One region of the Solibacillus sp. FSL H8-0538 genome, then DNA from elsewhere that is predicted to be linked to it. Evidence: riboswitches for the same ligand, from Rfam matches in the RefSeq annotation. Region 1 holds a riboswitch; the other holds the start of a gene.
What was found. Region 1 has a riboswitch for preQ1 ahead of MHH87_RS02410 (QueT transporter family protein). Riboswitches for the same ligand answer to the same signal wherever they lie in the genome.

Region 1 (7,541 bases):
GTATTTTTTAAAATTAACGGAATTTTTCCAACATTCTATCATGTATTTGTGATAAAATTAGTCAATGTTTTAGCCAAAACGGAGGTCACATAAAGATGGAAGTTGTACAAACAAAGACAGTTGCTGTCGAAAATGTTTTAATCGCACATCATTTTTTAAAAGATGTTGTTGTTCACACGCCTTTACAGCACAATGATTATTTATCAGAAAAGTACGGCGCTAATATTTACTTCAAGCGCGAAGACCTACAGCATGTTCGTTCATTCAAACTACGTGGCGCTTACTATAAAATAAAGAAAATTGAAGAAGCTGCACGTTTGGCAGGTATTGTTTGCGCAAGTGCAGGTAACCATGCACAAGGTGTTGCCTATGCCTGTGCGAAACTTGAAATTCAAGCAAACATCTTTATGCCAAAAACGACACCAAAACAAAAGATTGATCAAGTTCGCATGTTCGGCCGTGAATTCGTTGAAATTACATTAGCTGGCGATACTTTTGATGATTCTGCTGAAAGCGCACTTGCATATTCCGCGGAAGCTGGGCGAATTTTTATCCACCCATTCGATGATCTTGACGTCATGGCTGGTCAAGGTACGGTAGCCGTTGAAATTATGAATGATATCGAAGAACCGATTGATTATGTGTTTGGCAGTATCGGTGGCGGAGGCTTAATGTCTGGCGTTTCTGCTTATGTAAAAAACCTTTCACCATCAAGTAAAGTTATTGGTGTTGAACCGGCTGGCGCAAGTAGCATGAAGGCCGCTTTTGGAAATGGGGGTCCACTTGCACTTAACTGGATCGATAAATTCGTCGACGGCGCTGCAGTAAAATGCGTCGGCAATGATACGTATGCCCTTTGCAAACAGTATTTAGACGATATCGTAGCTGTTCCAGAAGGCAAAGTGTGTACAACAATTTTAGACTTATACAATAAGCATGCTATTATCGCAGAACCTGCAGGCGCCCTATCTGTTGCAGCACTTGATTTTTATGCAGAAGAAATTCGCGGTAAGTCTGTTGTCGTCATTATTTCTGGTGGTAACAATGACATCGGCCGCATGCAGGAAATTAAAGAGAAATCGTTAATTTATGAAGGCTTACTATACTATTTCATCGTTAGCTTCCCGCAGCGTTCAGGCGCACTTCGCCAGTTCCTAACAGGTGTTTTAGGACCGAATGATGATATTACAACGTTTGAATATACAAAGAAAAACAACAAAGAAAGCGGTCCAGCCCTTGTTGGCATCGAGCTTGGTCACCGCGACGATTATGCCGGCCTACTTGAGCGTATGCATGCAAACGGATTTGAATACAAAGAAGTGAACAACGACAGCACATTGTTTGCGTTGCTGGTTTAATTTTTGGGGTCCGCTCGGCTTAGTGCCGAGCGTTTTTTTTGGGGTTTACTGGCGACTTCGGGTGAAATACTGGCGACAACCTGGAAATACTGGCGACTTCTGAACAAATACTGGCGACAACCTGGAAACACTGGCGACCTCGGGTGAAATACTCGCGACAACCTGGTAACAATGGCGACTTCGGGTGAAATACTCGCGACAAACTGGAAATACTGGCGACTTCGGAACAAATACTGGCGACAAGCTGGAAATACTGGCGACTTCGGAACAAATACTGGCGACAAACTGGAAATACTGGCGACTTCGGGACAAATACTGGCGACAAACTGGAAATACTCACGACTTCGGGACAAATACTGGCAACAACCTGGAAACACTCGCTACTTTGGAACAAATACTGGCGACAAACTGGAAACACTGGCGACTTCGGGACAAATACTGGCGACAACCTGGAAATACTGGCGACTTCGGGACAAATACTGGCGACAAACTGGAAATACTCACGACTTCGGGACAAATACTGGCAACAATCTGGAAACACTCGCTACTTTGGAACAAATACTGGCGACAAACTGGTAACACTGGCGACTTCGGAACAAATACTGGCGACAAACTGAAAATACTGGCGACTTCGGGACAAATACTGGCAACTTCACAAATTAAGAGCCCTAATCCTATATTTCCGATCCTTATAAGAACCCTCGTACTCTAAATTCAGAGACTTTAACAATCGTTTTGTCGCATCTATTGAATCAATTCCAAAAAACATCCGAAACTCTCTATTCGAAATCCACTCACTTACTAATAATCGATAATCCTCCAGTGCTTCAAGTAACCCTTCGTTGCTTCGCGTCCGACATGTAGGACATTCAAATTTTCCGTAGTTGAACAACATTACTACTTGATAATCACATTTTTTGCAAAGAACGCCTCTCCGTATACGTGACGAATCAACCACTAACTTCCTTTGCGGCTCCGTTTTGATTTTCAATAGTTTTTGACTAAGTTGTTGCAATTCCTGACTTGATACATGCGCTTCATACTTACTAAAGAGCTTGTATAAATGCGACTCTAATCCACTGCCATGAAAAATAGCTTCATTTTTAGGAACACGCCCAATAATTGTTTTCGAATGAGAAAATACAACGGCATATTCCACTGGTAAACTACCGCCTATAAAATCTTGCAACCACCTTCTATGTCGTCTTACTTGATCAATCGGATTACGAAATCCCTGTACAATTCCATCATCTCTCGTTCGAATGAATTGATGCTTCTCCTCCTCGAAATCTATCCGCCCTGCTATATTTTTGATTTCTAGCAATAATAAGAAGTTCTTACAAAGAAATAAAGTATCGATTTGATGCGAGATATTTTCATTGATTTGAACATAGTAGTCATGAATTAAATAATATTCCCCTTTTAAATTCATGTCTTCCCAACGCTGATCGATATATAGTTCGCCGGCTAATCCTGTTTGCATACGCCGCAATTCTGCTTGGTAATCTGCTACACCTCTGCGAATAGCTGCTTGTAACGTCAAATCCTTCTCTGATACTCCCCTTTTAAGTGCAATCACTAAAGTACTCACCTCTTTCCGAGATTGTACGTTGTTTGATTGTTTTTTTGCAAATTACGAAAAGTAAAACTTGACTGATTTTCAGCTAGCAAAAACCCCTTTTCATCATATCCATTTTACAAAAAGATCTTCAAAATACTCTGTAACATCGCTTTCATACAAAAAAACTGTAGGCTCGCCCGACGTTCATCGAGTTTGCCTACAGTTCATGTATGTGTTACCCCAACAGTGCTCTGTCAGAGTTCATTTTTTCGCCGCGGATGCGTTCGAATTCAGCCATTAAATCCGGGATTGTGAGGCCTGGTTTCTGTTCTGCGCCGATTTCTAAAATGATTTGTCCTTTATCCATCATAATTAAACGATTACCAAGGTCAAGTGCTTGTTGCATATTATGTGTAACCATTAGTGTCGTTAGTTGGTCCGCTTCAACAAGCTGTTTCGTTAAGCGGGTAATTAGCTCTGCACGTGAAGGGTCAAGTGCAGCGGTATGCTCATCCAGTAGTAAAATAGACGGCTTCGTAAACGTGGCCATCAACAAAGATAACGCCTGGCGCTCACCACCTGAAAGAAGTCCCACCTTCGCACTTAAACGATTTTCAAGGTTTAAATGAAGCTTCGCTAAAGACTCCTTAAAAAACTCACGACGCTTACGATCTACCCCGCTTCGCATTCCACGCTTGCCGTTTCGTGAATAAGCAATAGCTAAGTTTTCCTCGATTGTCATAGAAGGTGCTGTACCTGCCATTGGATCTTGAAAGACACGTCCGATAAACTGCGAACGCTTATGCTCCGGTAGTCTTGTTACATCCGTCCCATCAATTGTTACCGTACCAAAATCAGGTGATAGTGCACCGGAAATCATATTCATCATCGTCGATTTCCCTGCACCATTACTTCCGATAATTGTCACAAAATCGCCAGGAGCGAGATGCAAATTAATATTATCTAAAGCTATCTTCTCATCCGGTGTGCCTTCGTTGAAAATTTTATTAATGCCATCCAGTTTAAGCAAGGTGATTCCCTCCTTGCTCGATTGCAACAGCGCCCGCTTTTTGAGCAGACAACCGATCTTCTAAACGTTTCGCCTTACGTTTTTTCTCTTTGCGTTTATCCAACACTTGTGGAATAACAAGCGCTAAAATTACGATAATCGCAGTAATTAACTTCATGTCCCCTGTATCTAGCCAGCCGACACGTAGCGCAATTGCATAAATTAACCGATAAATAACCGCTCCAGCTACAACAGCAAATGTTGTGCGAACAATCGATTTTGTTCCGAAAATTGCTTCCCCGATAATAACAGAAGCAAGACCAATCACGATCATCCCGATTCCTAAACCAATGTCGGCAAATTTTGTGTATTGTGCAATTAATGCACCTGATAATGCTACAAGTGCATTTGATATACCAAGACCAAAAATAATTAACGTATCTGTATTCGCAGAAAAACTACGAATCATCCGTTTATTGTCTCCTGTTGCACGAATGGCTAGGCCGACTTCCGTTTTTAAGAACCAGTCTGCGATGAATTTAATGCAGATTGTTAACATTAACACGACGACAAGTGTACCCCATGTTGAAGGCACTGACTCTAGCCCCATTCCACGTAATGCATCTGAAATTGCCGCATCAATTCCAAGGTTACTCCAGAACCCTTGGAACAATGAAAACACTGTATCTGTATTCAAAAGAGGAATATTAGGACGCGTTACGCCGGTATCAGAAGATAGTCCCATAATCCGTAGATTGATTGAATACAATGCAATCATCATTAAAATCCCTGATAAAAGCGGATTAATTTTGCCCTTTGTGTGTAAAATCCCTGTCATACATCCTGCAATAAATCCCGCAACAATTGCTGTTAATGTAGCAAGTATCGGGTGGTAGCCAAGCACAATCATCATCGCTGCTGTGCCGGCACCCGTTACGAAACTGCCATCAACCGTTAAATCCGGAAAATCTAACACTCGGAATGTTAAATACACTCCGAGTGCCATAATTGCATAGATGATTCCTTGCTCAACCGAACCAAACAAAGCTGTAAACACGTTGAATCATCTCCTAACATTTAATTCTTATTGTCTAGGCATTTGTACCACACCCTCGATGTCGCATGGATACGACGCTCTCACTACTCGGGTATGAAGGGCACAAATCCCCTTTGTTATTTATTGTACTTCAGCGTTCCACTCTGGTTTAATTTCAAGACCAAGTAGTTCAGCTGTTGCTTTGTTAATTACTAGTTTAAGGTTTGCTGGGTATGCTGATGGAATGTCAGCAGGTGCAACACCTTCAAGTAAAATTTTTGCTGCCATTTGTCCTGCTTCATAACCGATATCATAATACTCGAAGCCGTATGCCGCTAAGCCGCCACGTGCTACAGAGTCTAATTCCCCAACGATTAATGGAAGTTTATTTGCATTTGCTACGTCAATTACTGATTCAAGTGCTGATACAACTGTATTGTCTGTAATGATATAGAAAGCGTCCACTTTACCAAGTAAAGATTCAGAAGCTTGCTTTACTTCAGCTGAAGTAGATACAGCTGCTTCAACAATTGTTAAGCCTTGTGCTGTTGCCGCTTCTTTTACTTGTGCGATTTGAGCTACTGAGTTTTGCTCACCAGCGTTGTAAACCATTCCGATATTTTTTGCACCTAAATCTTTTAAATATGCAATTGTATTAGTAATTGTATCTGGATGTAAATCGATTGTACCTGTTACGTTAGCGCCAGGTGCTTCCATTGAAGCGATTAATTCAGCACCAACAGCATCTGTTACTGATGTGAAGATCACTGGAATATCAGATGTTGCACCTTTTGCTGCTTGTGCAGATGGTGTTGAGTTGGCGAAAATTAAGTCTACGTTTTCGCTTACTAATTGCTGTGCGATTGTCATGTTTGCACTGTTATCACCATTAGCTGTTTTATCAATGTACTCTGCTTTAATACCAGCGTCAGCAATTGCCGCTTTAAAACCTTCAGTTGCTGCATCTAAAGAAGGGTGTTCCACGATTTGTGTTGTACCGATTTTAAATGTTTTTGCTTCTTCTGTTGCCGGCTCTGAAGATGAACCAGTACTTGCTGTGTCGTTCGTAGATTCTGTATCACTGCCACAAGCAGCTAGTAAAAACAGAAGACCGAACAATAAAAATGAAAATTTTGTCATACTACGTTTCATAAATGAAATCCCCCTATTATTCTCTATCTCACTTTGCTTCACTAGGTTACATCCAAATAAAGCGTGATTTTATCGCTATCTTACATCTACGTTTTCAGATAGTCAACAATATTATGAATGTTCTAATTATATAGTAGCACATATTTTTCGACACAACTATTAATTTGGCGCTTTAAATCGCTAAATTCCTCAATTAATTAAACTATACTTACTAAACTAACTTTGTGTCAATTTTCTAACAACAACAATTAACCGCATTATTTGACGAATAGATTGTACTATATTAATATAGGTATTTGTGTTTAACACACCGTGGTTCGTAACCATCCCACGTAAAAAAAACTAGGAGGAATAGAAGAATGAAGGTAAAATTTTTAGCAACGAGTGGTATTATTGCGGCACTTTATATTGCTGTTACAATGCTTGTTGCCCCATTTGGTTTCACGGAAGTACAATTTCGTGTTTCTGAAATGTTTAACCACTTAGTGGCGTTCAATCCGCGCTTTGCAATTGGGATTATTATAGGCGTATTCATTTCAAATCTGTCCTCACCGCTTGGCATGTATGATCTTGTTTTCGGTGTTGGACATTCAATCATTACACTGGCGATTTTTATTGTCGTATGTAAGTTTGTAAAAAATATCTTAGCAAGATTACTCATTAATACATTATTGTTTACATGTACGATGTTTATTATTGCGTTCGAGCTAAACTTAGCACTAGAGTTACCGTTCTTTTGGACATGGGTAACCGTTGCTGCTGGTGAATTTATTGTACTTGCTGTCGGTGTACCGATTATGTACACGTTAAACAAACGTCTCAACTTCAAAAATTTAATCTAAAATTTTTCAACTGGTCTGCTGTAGCGGATCGGTTTTTTTCGTCTTAAAACAGAAAATATTTTCAGAATATATTGACTTATTCGCTTAACTAGTCGTACAATTTGAATATTAATATTGTTCGGATACGGTAGCAGGTCACGGGAGCGTGACCACCGTCTAGACAGAGCTGAGAATAGTATAGCTGAGTAAATTGATGAATAAGAAGAGTAGCAAATGATAACCTGCTTAGAGAGCGCGTGGTTGGTGCAAACGCGTCTGTGTAATCTTTGTGAATGGGCCTTATGAAAGCCGCTAGCGCTAGTTAGTGGACGGTTTCCTGCCGTTACAAGGACATGAAGTGGAAGCTTAGGCTTCAATTGAGGTGGCAACGCGGTCATATATCGTCCTCTACAAAAAGAGTAGTCTCTTTTTGTAGAGGGCTTTTTTGCGTTTTTACACTCGCATTGGCCGCAAAAAGCGTGGCATCCTGCGTTTACACTTCCGGTCTTATTGGTTCACCCGCGAAAAAGCTAGCGGATTCTACCAAATAACAACAATATAATTTAACAGCGACAAAAAATGAAGGAGTGATTTTATGTCAATC
Region 2 (7,541 bases), 3.0 Mb from region 1:
TCATTCACCTTCTTTTGTGAATAAGACGGTGCTAACCATGGTAAACGTTCGGGATAAAGACCCACCGATGTAGGCGCTAGCATAAACATCATGTTCACTTCCGGATGGTTGTTAGCAAATTCGTTTACCGAATCTGTATATTGCTCAACCTTTTTGTAATCCGGTTTGATAAAATTTTCAAATAAATAGCCATCTTGCCCTTTATAAATCCCATTATTCTCTTGCTGCAGACGAGATTGTTCAGCAGCTGATTTTATCCAAAGCCACTTATCTCGGAAAGGAAAATGGTCCGTTACGAAACTCTCCGCCTCTTCTGCATATTTATTGGACAATACGTTATCCCAAGTTAGATGGGGGACACCTTGTAAATATCTGTTTTCCAGATTGGAGAAACGTTGATGAGGCAAAATGAAAAATAACAGAGAGATTAGAAACAATGTTCCAACAAACCCAATAACCAAAAATCGCTCTGCTTTCTGCTTCATGATTTTCTACCTCCCTAGAAACGAAAATATAAGAATGGGTTAAAGGTAGCGTCTACCAAATAGGCGATGGAAAGAAAGAAGAGAAATCCATACCAAACAACATGCAAAAGCGACATTTCATTCTCTCTTGCCCATTGCTTCTGAGATAAAGAGGCGATAACCAATACTAGGAATAAAACTGCGTTCGTATAAAACAAGTAAAGCGTGTCATTATTCCAAAGCGCTTGGTGATTGAATCCCGCCATGGCACGCAAATAATCAACAATTAAGTGTGGCTGGTCAAAGGCAAATAGCACCCACCCAATCAGAATGAGGATGATGGCATAAAGATGTCTGATCCAACGTGGTGCACGAAGAAGTAATGATAACCCCCACCACTTTTCGAAAATGAGAATGACGCCAAAATACAATCCCCATAAAATAAAGTTCCAGCTTGCTCCATGCCAAAATCCTGTAAGCATCCAGACAATTAGGATATTACGTGTTTGAATGGCTAACCCTCGCCGATTGCCGCCAAGTGGAATGTAGACGTATTCTCGAAACCAACTACTGAGCGATATATGCCATCTCCTCCAGAAGTCGGTAATGCTCTGCGCAATATATGGCTTGTTGAAATTCTCGTTAAATCGAAAACCAAACATGAGGCCAAGACCAATCGCCATGTCTGAATATCCGCTAAAATCAAAATAGATTTGGAATGCAAATGCGATGATACCTAGCCATGCCGTTAATGCAGGCATAGCATCTGCATTTGATTGCGAGATGGCGTGCCAAAGCAGCCCGATATTATTGGCTAGTAATACCTTCTTCGCCAGTCCGATAATAAACCGTCGAATGCCCTCTGCAAACATCTCAATATTTTCCGATCGCTTGTGGAGCTGTTCCGCAATCGTGCTATATTTCACGATTGGACCTGCAACAAGTTGAGGGAACAAGGCGACGAACGTTCCGAAGTCAATCCAATTCCGTTGTGCTTTAGCGGTCCCTCTATACACATCTATGATATAAGACATGGATTGGAACGTGTAAAATGATATCCCAATAGGTAAAGGAAGCTCGGTCAAAGGGATATTTGTACCGAGCAACGCATTTACATTTTGAATAAGAAAATCAGCATATTTAAAATAAGATAACAGTGTCAGGTTAACAATAATAGATAAGGCGACAATCCACTTTCGTTTCATGGAACTCAAATTAGGTCTATCCAGTAGCAACCCGAAGCTGTAATCCGTAAAAGTCGATACCAACATAATAATAATGTAAACCGGTTCACCCCAGGCATAAAAGATAAGACTGGTTAAAAATAAGATTAGATTTCTAATCATCTTTGGTGAACAATAGTAAAGTGCTAATACAGCTGGCAAAAACAAAAATAGAAATAGCAGACTGCTAAATACCATTGCCGTTTATTTTTGGTCAAAGAGACTATTATAAACTTTTACAAGTGCGTCTGCTTCTTCCGAGATAACTAATAACACATAGTTGCCTTTCGTAATTAGCTTATAGTTTTTTGCATTTTCGTATTGGTCTGGAAGATATGTTTCAAATTGCTTTTTCACATTTTCCGCTCTTTGCTTTACCGCTGATTCCACGTCAGGGATATCTTCAGCATTTTTCACTTTCAAAATTGCAATTTCATTTGTCTTTACGTTCATCATCGGTATTCTAATCGAATATTCATCAAGCATTTCCGGGTCTATATTGTAAAATTCCTTCACTTGATCTGGTTGCAATTCCATTAGCATAGGTTGTTCGACTTCCTTCACCATTTGATCTGCCATTTCTTTTGCAGGTAACTTCGCCTCGATTGTAGATGACTTATCATTAGAACAGCCTGTAATCACCAATCCTAATGCCATTGTTAACATAAGATAGATTATTGTCTTTTTCATTGTTATGTACTCCCCTTTTCTACAAGTTAGACTTCAAAGTATTTAGACGTACGAATTTCATAAATGTTACATAAATTATTATTTCACAAAAACAAAAGTTTATTCATACACGAATTTTCTACCTTCTACCACTTTGCTATATTTACTAAATCCCTCTATTAACGCCTATGTTCAAGCATTAATTTTAGCGATGTATTCTCCGTAGTCTTTTGATTTAGTACATACGAGAAGCACACCGATTATTCCTAACAAAGGGTAATATATCAAAAAAGACCTATTCACCAATGTGAATAGGTCTAATTAAAAGATTTATTCTGATATAGGACGTTTTTCTTTCATTACATGTACTTGATTCAAAATCAGTGCACCGAACATTTGAATAGTCGTCTTCACAATAATTTGCCCCAAAACGGCAGCCGGTACAGCTTCCCAAGGCAGTATGTTGGCGCCAAGTGGACTCAAGCCAATTACTACGAAAATAACCGAATCCAAAAATCCTCCAACAATTCCGCTGTAGAACACACGCCAAGCCATTGGAAGTTTTAATCGAGTATAAATCTCTGTATCAGCTGTTTCAGCGACAACAAATGAAATTGCCGATGCAACAACAATCAATAGTGTATCTCCGAGTAGGAAGGAAACCACAGCGGATAAGATTAACGCTATTAAAATAAATAAATACGTCTTTGCTCTACCATATTTATTTTGCACAAGGTCCCGGAAAATGAAGGTCGCCCCAATCATAAGAGTCCCCATTGGAACGATAAACATTCCAAACTGTAATGGCGCAAATCTTGCCGTTATTACATTAGCGATGACAATAGATAATAAATAAAATAATATTCTCATGATGTTACTCCTCTAGTAAATTTAGAGACAGTTTTATAACTGCTCCCTATACGCCTCTTTTATTTCCCCACACAAGGGCATGCAGCTGCGGCAGTACTTTGACATCTCTTAATTCCTCATCCAAAATCACTTTATTAATGAGCGCTTCATATTGCTCTAATAAATGGCTGATGAGACGTGAATTATCCATCGTCGTGATATCATCATTACCGACTTGGAGATAAAAAGGAATGGTTGGATATCGAAGGTGAATTTGTTTAGCATAATCATAATCCTCTTGGTTAAAAACGACTATTTTAAGGGATATATGCTGCGCGCTGTTTCGATTTTGAAGTTTTTCTAAGATATCAGTGAGCACCGAATAGTCTGTCGTCATTCCGGAACTAGGCGGCTTTGGTGAAAGTGTCAGTTCATCAACCTCATACAGCCACTCTTGCCATCTGCTTCCCTGCGTCTCCACTCCGACCTTGATCTCATTTTCTTTTAAAATACCAATGAGCGCGTCTAAATTTCGCAGGAGCGCAGGATTGCCGCCCGAAATCGTGACAAATGAAAAACCGCTGCCACCAAGGCGTTTCAATTCAGCCCAAATCTCTTGTGCTGTCATTTGCACAATAAGATGCTTGCCACTGCCATCCCACGTAAATGAGGAATCACACCATGAACAGGCATAATCACAACCAGCAGTCCGGACAAACATTGTCTTTTGACCCACGACCATTCCCTCACCTTGAATCGTCGGCCCAAAAATCTCTATAACGGGTACCTTACTCAACTTCCATCCACTCCCGTCTCGCTTCAGCATAGCTAGTCGGAGTTTCATACAGCCTGATAAATTCGACACGCGCCCCCGTATATCGCTGTTCCTCAAGCAAGGCTTCAGCTAACTTTTCGTACATCCATACAACAATGTTCTCTGCTGTCGTATTCATCAGGGGAAGCGTTTCATTTAAATAACGATGATCCAAATAAATCTCTATTTTTTGTTTCCAAATTTCTTTTATATCGCCAAAATCAATCATCAAGCCGCGCTCATCCGTGTACCCACTTAGTCCTAATACAGCACGATACGTATGGCCGTGCAGATTTTTACATTTCCCCTCATAATTATGTAAATGATGGGCAGCATCGAAGGTAAATTCCTTGCTCACAAGCACACGCTTTGCATGATAGTTCAATTGATCCCTATGAATATCTTCATCTATTTTTTGGAGCTTATCGACAATTCTAAAATTCGTCATGCCTTAAGACTCCTTTCTAGAACTTCTATACTCTTCAAGCCCTTTGTTTCGCAGTTTACACGCCGGGCATTCACCACAACCATCTGCAATTACACCGTTATAACAAGTTAACGTTCTTTCCCGAACAAACTCAAGCGCCCCAAGCTGATCCGCTAGCTCCCATGTCTGTGCCTTGTTCAGCCACATGAGTGGAGTATCAATCACAAAGGTATCGTCCATCGATAAATTTAACGTGACGTTCAAGGATTTAATAAAAATATCTCGGCAATCTGGATATCCGCTAAAATCCGTTTCACAAACTCCGGTCACGATATGCTTAGCTCCTACTTGGCTCGCTAAAACACCTGCAAAGGAAAGAAAGAGCAGATTCCTCCCAGGCACAAAAGTTGATGGAAGCTCGCCATCTTTTCCGTCTTCAACCTTTATGTCATCTCGTGTTAATGCATTCGGAGCGAGCTGGTTTAGGAGTGACATATCAAGAATATGATGTTTGACACCTAGCTCGGCTGCTATACTCTTCGCACATTCAATTTCAAGAACATGCCTTTGCCCATAATCAAATGTCACTGCCTCAACTTCTCTAAAACGTTCCTTTGCCCAAAACAGACAAGTCGTACTGTCCTGACCTCCACTAAACACAACGATTGCTTTTTCCTGCTTCATCTGTGAAAACTCCCTTATAACGAAAAAACAGCATTCTAAGAAAAATGCTGTTCTTCTTAGTTTTTTAAAGAGGGTAGCTAAAAACCTCTTTCTAGATTGACCTCTTTAATTTATCGATTATCTATCTTTTCTGGATTCAGATCGTGGTTCATTAAACGGTAATTCGCTATTTCTTCGTATTTCGTTCCCGGCTTCCCGTAATTGCACCAAGGATCAATCGAAATACCCCCGCGTGGAGTAAATTTCCCCCAAACCTCAATATATCTTGGATCAAGTAAGTTAATTAAATCGTTCATAATAATATTCACGCAATCTTCATGGAAATCCCCATGATTTCTAAAACTGAATAAATATAATTTCAGTGATTTACTCTCAACAATTTTTTGATTTGGAATATATGAAATGTACATCGTTGCAAAATCGGGTTGATTTGTAAGTGGGCATAAACTCGTGAACTCTGGACAATTAAACTTGACAAAATAATCCCGATTCGAATGTAGATTATCCACTGACTCCAATACCTCGGGTGCATAATCATATGAATATTTAGTACCTTGATTACCTAATAGTGTTAAATCTTTTAAACCTTCTTCATGGCTACGGCCAGACATAAAAAAACCTCCTTGTAAAATGTTTCCCAACACTTTTCAAGAGAGGCTTCACCAATCATTCTATAAAAAATATACAAAAACAGAAAAAGCCACGTCCGATATGGACATGGCGAATAGTCATGTTTCCATAGTTTTTTATAGAGGGTATCAGCTATGAACCTCTCCCGTTCTAGTCCGGGCATTCTTTTCTTCCATATAATATAGAATATGAAGGAAAACGTCAAATGAATCTTTTTAAATACAACCTTCCGACAAATGCTTCTCTAGAAAAAACCGCTGTTATACCGACATTTAGATACATTATAAAAAAATATATACTCGATTAATCCAAATTGATGTTTTATATTAAAATTAACTAGCAATAGATTTAAAATGGGTATTTTTTGAGAGGTGGATTGTATGAAACGTCAACTAACAGATAAATTTTGGCGTGAAGAAAAATACCGTGTTATGTTCCATAGCCAAAAGCATTATAACCTAATTCGGCAGGCAATGCGTGAACAGCTGGCCCATGAACAAATTGAACAATTGATCCATGCTGCGCTACAACAAACGCCAACAGAAGGCAGCATGCGCAATGCCTGCCAGCACATGTGGGGCTATTTCCGTAAAGTAGCCACACCCGAAGAAAAGCAAACATACGAACAACTGCTCAACACTTGTGATATGCCAACATTTCTTTGCTTTTTACAACAATTGGCCATTCAATATAACGTTACTTATTTACGAGAAAGTACGATTTTGCAGCCGTGAGTCTACGTCGTGAGGGATCTTCCTTTGTATACCACCTTCTGTTACTAAAATCCTCTCGAATCAATCAATCTCGCCTATAATTAGGTAGAAATCTTTCCATTCAATCAAGGAGAATCAATATGAACAAAAATAAAAACAACACAGACGTCATCTTGCTCTCTGACCCAACCGAACGCTTAATACACCCATTTAATAATAAACAACTCGTCTTTACTGGGGCCCTTTCCACTATGACACGTTCAGAAGCTGCGAAAAAAGTGCGGGCCTGTGGAGGGATTATGCAGGGGGCTGTTACAAAGGAGACCGATTTTCTTATTCTAGGAAAAAAACGTCCTAGTATAAGTACGAAACAATTAAAAGCTGAACAGTTAATTAACCTTGGCCAGGATATCCAAATGGTTGCTGAGGATGATTTTATTTGGCTCATTTCTATATAAAAGGATATTTAACATCATCTTTTAAAGTGGGGCTGCCTCTTAATTTAACAGCTTTGTGGAACCCCTCTCCTCTAAAAAGGTATGCAAAACAACTCTGTTCACATACCTTTTCTCCTATTAGTTTTTGGGAAAATCAGACTTACTTATGAGCTGGTTCTTGCTTGCTATCACAAATAGCAGCTAACCGATTTACCAAGCACGCTCTTTTAAAGCCATCCAAAAACAAAAAACTCCCTAAGTTAGAAATACCTCAAGGAGCGGGTTATTTCGATATATTATTCCTGCAGCCATTGAACAAAGTTTGATAAAAAGAACTTTTAAAGTCATATTTTATAACAAACGAAGGCACCCGTTAGTTTAATTACTGACAGGATTATTTAAAGTTTTATTATCAGGAGTTACTTGATATTGCCATACTTTTCCGTCTCCCCCTAAATAAAAGTAAGAGTACATAAAGGCTTCTTCTTCAATAAAGTTAATATATAATTGATATTCAAGATTACCAGATTTAATTTCTTCAGAAGCGATACTTTTTAAACTTTGATTATATTCAAAATCGCTATATTGCGTTGAATCGTATAGCCAAGTTTCCGCATTATCAACTTCATCG

Region 2: linked by a shared signal. The riboswitch ahead of queC (7-cyano-7-deazaguanine synthase QueC) and the one ahead of MHH87_RS02410 (QueT transporter family protein) in region 1 are both predicted to bind preQ1.

Annotation. Positions count from the first base shown of each region.
Region 1 is NZ_JBBOPI010000001.1:513,470-521,010, reverse strand. Features, by position in the region: gene ilvA (threonine ammonia-lyase IlvA) at 96-1,358, shown strand; gene MHH87_RS02430 (nuclease-related domain-containing protein) at 2,011-2,937, opposite strand; gene MHH87_RS02425 (ABC transporter ATP-binding protein) at 3,155-3,949, opposite strand; gene MHH87_RS02420 (ABC transporter permease) at 3,942-4,985, opposite strand; gene MHH87_RS02415 (ABC transporter substrate-binding protein) at 5,106-6,116, opposite strand; PreQ1 riboswitch class I at 6,423-6,468, shown strand; gene MHH87_RS02410 (QueT transporter family protein) at 6,476-6,958, shown strand; T-box leader at 7,143-7,349, shown strand; gene MHH87_RS02405 (chorismate-binding protein) at 7,533-7,541, shown strand, end outside.
Region 2 is NZ_JBBOPI010000001.1:3,552,784-3,560,324, forward strand. Features, by position in the region: gene MHH87_RS17015 (DHHW family protein) at 1-485, opposite strand, end outside; gene MHH87_RS17020 (MBOAT family O-acyltransferase) at 500-1,885, opposite strand; gene MHH87_RS17025 (DUF4358 domain-containing protein) at 1,892-2,377, opposite strand; gene MHH87_RS17030 (VUT family protein) at 2,687-3,226, opposite strand; gene queE (7-carboxy-7-deazaguanine synthase QueE) at 3,273-4,001, opposite strand; gene queD (6-carboxytetrahydropterin synthase QueD) at 3,994-4,467, opposite strand; gene queC (7-cyano-7-deazaguanine synthase QueC) at 4,471-5,130, opposite strand; PreQ1 riboswitch class I at 5,181-5,224, opposite strand; gene queF (preQ(1) synthase) at 5,241-5,741, opposite strand; PreQ1 riboswitch class I at 5,863-5,909, opposite strand; gene MHH87_RS17055 (YbgA family protein) at 6,141-6,494, shown strand; gene MHH87_RS17060 (BRCT domain-containing protein) at 6,614-6,931, shown strand; gene MHH87_RS17065 (PhoU family transcriptional regulator) at 7,289-7,541, opposite strand, start outside.